DNA from 2 places in the Saccharopolyspora taberi genome. Region 1 is predicted to be linked to the other one. Evidence: riboswitches for the same ligand, from Rfam matches in the RefSeq annotation. Region 1 holds a riboswitch; the other holds the start of a gene.

Region 1 (2,197 bases):
CGCTGGTCGACGAGCTGCCCGCGGACGCCGCGCTGGTCTCGGCGATGGACCGGGTCCGCCAGGTCTGCTCGTCGGCGCTCGCGCTGCGCAAGGCCAACAAGTGCCGGGTGCGGCTGCCGCTGGCGAAGCTGGTCGTGGCGACGCCGGAGGCGGAGTCGCTGCGGCCGTTCGCGGACCTGATCCGCGACGAGGTCAACGTCAAGGAGGTCGAGCTGACCACCGACGTCGCCGCGCACGGCCGGTTCGAGGTCGCGGTCAACGCCCGCGAGGCCGGTCCGCGGCTGGGCAAGGACGTCCAGCACGTGATCAAGGCGGTCAAGTCCGGCGACTGGAGCCGCACGCCCGCGGGCGGTGTGGTCGCGGCCGGGATCGAGTTGCAGGACAACGAGTTCACCGAGCGGCTGGTGTCGACCGACACCGGCGCGGCGGCGGCGCTGCCCGGCGGTAGCGGGCTGGTCGTGCTCGACACCGAGGTGACCGCCGAGCTGGCCGCGGAGGGCGTGGCCCGCGACGTGGTCCGGGTCGTGCAGCAGGCGCGGCGCGAAGCCGGGCTGGAGGTCTCCGACCGGGTGCGGGTGACCGTGTCGGCGCCGTCCGAGGTGCGGTCGGCGGTCGAGGCGCACCGCGAGTTCATCGCGGGGGAGACCCTGGCCGACGACGTCGCCGCGGGCGAGGCCGCGGGCGGTTTCACCGGAACCGTCGGCGAGGGCACCGAGATCTCGGTGGCCGTGGCGAAGGTCTGAGCTGCTGATCGCGGGTGGGCTCCGGGGTTTCCCGGGGCCCACCTCCGCTTCCCTGTGACGAAGGCCGCTTTCCGCGTCGTGGGAAGCGGGTTGTGGTCGGTGCGGGAACCTGCCTAGGGTTCCCGGTCGAAGGTCATGAGTGCCAGCGTCAAGCCCCGGCTTGCTGGCCGGCAACCCTCCAACCGCGGTGGGGTGCCCCGGGTGAGGACCTGGCCGGTCGTGAAGGGCGACCCGGCAAGCGCGGGCCCGCGGGGCCCATGAGGCCCGAGGAGGGCATCGTGTCCGTCAGCACCCCGATCCAGGTTCCCGAGCAGTCCGGTGTGGACTTCCCCGCGCGGATTCCCGCCGTGGTGGGCCGGGAACTGCGCGTTCCGCTGGTCACCGGCGGCCGGGTCGGCTACGCCAACCTCGACCACGCCGCCAGCGCGCCGTGCCTGGACGCCGTGCAGGACGCCGTGAACGAGCTGCTGCCCTGGTACGCCAGCGTGCACCGCGGCGCCGGCTTCGCCTCGCAGGTCTGCACCCGGGTCTACGAGGGCGCGCGGGCGAGGCTGCGCGCGTTCGTCGGTGCCCGCGAGACCGACTCGGTGATCTTCACCCGGAACACCACCGACTCGCTGAACCTGCTGGCCAGGGCATTGCTGCGGAAGACGTCGGTGGTGGTCTTCGACACCGAGCACCACGCCGCGCTGCTGCCGTGGGGCGGGCCGCGGGTGCGCCGGATCGAGGCGCCGGAGAGCCCGGCCGCGGCGGTCCGCGCGCTCGACGCCGCGCTGGCCGAGTGCCCGGAGGGCCCGCGGCTGGCGGTGATCACCGGCGCCTCGAACGTGACCGGCGAGCTGTGGCCGGTCGCCGAGCTCGCCCGCGTCGCCCGCTCGCGCGGAGCGCGGACCGTGCTCGACGCCGCCCAGCTCGCTCCGCACCGCCCGGTGCGGATCGCCGACCTCGGCGTCGACTACGTCGCCGTCTCCGGCCACAAGCTCTACGCCCCGTTCGGCGCGGGCGCGCTCGTCGGCCGCGCCGACTGGCTCAACGCGGCCGACCCGTACCTGGCGGGCGGTGGCGCGACCCGCGCCGTGCAGGAGTCCTCGGTGGGCTGGAACCTCGGGCCGGAGCGGCACGAGGCCGGATCGCCCAACACCGTCGGCGTGCACGCGCTGGCCACCGCCTGCGCGGAGCTGGCCGCGAACTGGAAGGCCGTCGGCGACCACGAGGAGGTGCTGCTGCGGCGGCTGCGGGCCGGGCTGAGCCGGATCCCCGGCCTGCGCGAGCTGAGCCTGTTCGGCGCCGAGCACGACCGGGTCGGGGTGGTCAGCTTCACCGTCGACGGGCAGGACCCCGGGCTGCTGGCCGCCGCGCTGGCCGCCGAGCACGGGATCGGCGTGCGGGACGGGCTGTTCTGCGCGCACCTCGCGGTGCGGCGGCTGCTGCACGAGGCGGGCTCGGACTCCGGT
Region 2 (2,197 bases), on a different contig from region 1:
TCGACGAGACCGACCTGGGCCAGCTCGCGGAAGCCCTTGTCGACCTTGGTCAGCTGGGAGCCGGAGGCGATCGGGACCACGATCTGCTCCGGGATCCGCCAGCCGAGCTGTTCGGCGACCTCGAAGGCCAGCGTCTTGGAGCCCTCCGAGTAGTACGGCCGGACGTTGACGTTGACGAACGCCCAGTCCTCGTGCTCGGCGGCCAGCTCGGTGGCGAGCCGGTTGACGTCGTCGTAGTTGCCGTCCACCGCGAGCAGCGAGCCGTCGTAGACGGCGCTCATCAGGATCTTGGCGCGCTCGAGCGTGGACGGGACCAGGACCACCGAGTCCCAGCCCGCGCGGGCCGCGGCAGCGGCGACGGCGTTGGCGAGGTTGCCGGTGGAGGGGCAGGCGAGGACCTTGAAGCCGAACTCGCGGGCGGCGGCCAGGGCCACCGCGACCACGCGGTCCTTGAACGAGTGGGTGGGGTTGCCGGTGTCGTCCTTGACCCAGATCCGCTTGACGCCGAGCGCCTTGGCGAGCCGGTCAGCACGCACCAGCCGGGTACAGCCCGGTTCGGTGTTCGGGTGCTCCTCCACATTGGACGGAACCGGGAGCAGCTGCTTGTACCGCCAGATCGACCGCGGCCCGGCTTCGATGTCCTCGCGGCGGATGCGGCCGAAGTCGTAGGCGACCTCAAGCGGGGAGAAGTCCTCGAGGGAGACGAACTCCGGAGCCAGCGGCTGCCGGTGACCCTCTTCCTTGGACACCAGTTCGACGGCGTTGCCGAGATCGAAGGTCTTCTTCGCGCCGGTCTGGACATGGGCGGCAGCGGTCATCGCGAGGTCCTTTCCTCATCTGTCCCGCGGACGGGTCGGAATTGGCACCTTTTTCGTCGGCGGCCTCGCGCTTCGCACACGATTCGCCGAGATGGTTGCCGGGGCTTCAACGGGCCGTTCCCTCTACCCCTCTGGATGAGCTATTCGGTTGTGGCGGTGACGTTACGGGACCGCGTCAGCATCTGGCCAGGGCGATCCAGCATCCGGGACGGTCGGCGGGGCGTGGGACGATCCCCCTATGAGCGCACCGGCAGTGGTCCCCGACTCGCTGTACCTCATCCTCGGCGAGGAAGAACTGCTGGTCGACCGAGCTTTGTGGGCCGCGGTGGGAGCGGCCAGGGCGGCCGATCCGGAGACCGAGCTGCGCCGGGTGAAGGTGAGCGAACTCACCCCTCCCGAGCTCGACGAAATGCTCAGTCCGTCGTTGTTCGCAGAGGTCCGCGTGGTCGCTCTGGAGGGGGCGCAGGAGGCGGGCAAGGAGATCGCCGAGGCGGTCCTGGCGCATGCCCGCCAGCCGGCCGAGGGAGTCATCCTCGTGGTCGTCCACTCCGGTGGCGGCCGGGGGAAGAACGCCAAGGAACTGCCCAACGCGCTCCGCAAGCTCGGAGCCAGGGTGACCGAGTGCAACAAGATCACCAAGTCCGCGGAGCGGGAGTCCTTCGTCCGCGACGAGGTGCGGCGCGCCGGTGGCAAGATCGATCCGGCCGGGGTGAGCGCGCTGATCGAGACCGTCGGTTCCGACCTCCGGGAGCTGTCGTCGGCTGCCTCGCAGCTGGTGGCCGACACCGGCGGCAAGGTCGATGACGCCGCGGTCCGGCGATACCACCGGGGCCGGGCCGAGGTGACCGGTTTCGCCGTCGCCGAGAAGGCGGTCACCGGCGACCGGACGGGCGCGCTCGAAGCTCTCCGCTGGGCGCTGCAGCTCGGGGTGCCGCACGTGCTGATCGCCGACGCGCTCGCCGACTCGGTCCGCACCATCGGGCGGGTGGCGTCGGTCGGCCGCAGCGACCCGTTCCGGCTGGCGGGGGAGCTGGGCATGCCCGCGTGGAAGGTCAAGAAGGCGCTGGCCCAGTCGCGCGGCTGGAACAGCGCGAGCCTCGCGGAGGCGCTGCGGACCGTCGCCGAGGTCAACGCCGGTGTGAAGGGGATCGCCGCCGACGCCGACTACGCGCTGGAGCGCGCGGTCCTGCGGCTGGTCGAGCTCCGTTCGAACCGGTCCTGAACAACCGAAGGGCCCCTCCTCCCGGCAGGAGAAGGGGCCCTTCGGAAAGCCCGACCAGGCTCAGAGCTGGTTGGCGCGCTTGGCCAGCGCCGACTTCTTGTTGGCGGCCTGGTTGGCGTGGATGACGCCCTTGCTCGCGGCCTTGTCCAGCGCGCGG

The links. A riboswitch is a leader RNA that binds a small molecule or an ion and turns the genes downstream of it on or off. The one in region 1 is predicted to bind S-adenosylmethionine.
Region 2: it holds a riboswitch for S-adenosylmethionine, as region 1 does, so the genes downstream of both, thrC (threonine synthase) here and ABD691_RS07485 (aminotransferase class V-fold PLP-dependent enzyme) in region 1, are expected to answer to the same signal.

The regions. Positions count from the first base shown of each region.
Region 1 covers NZ_BAAAUX010000007.1:82,228-84,424, reverse strand. Annotated here, with positions in the region: gene ileS (isoleucine--tRNA ligase) at 1-743, shown strand, start outside; SAM riboswitch class IV at 875-990, shown strand; gene ABD691_RS07485 (aminotransferase class V-fold PLP-dependent enzyme) at 1,022-2,197, shown strand, end outside.
Region 2 covers NZ_BAAAUX010000003.1:84,593-86,789, forward strand. Annotated here, with positions in the region: gene thrC (threonine synthase) at 1-818, opposite strand, end outside; SAM riboswitch class I at 831-960, opposite strand; gene holA (DNA polymerase III subunit delta) at 1,057-2,040, shown strand; gene rpsT (30S ribosomal protein S20) at 2,101-2,197, opposite strand, start outside.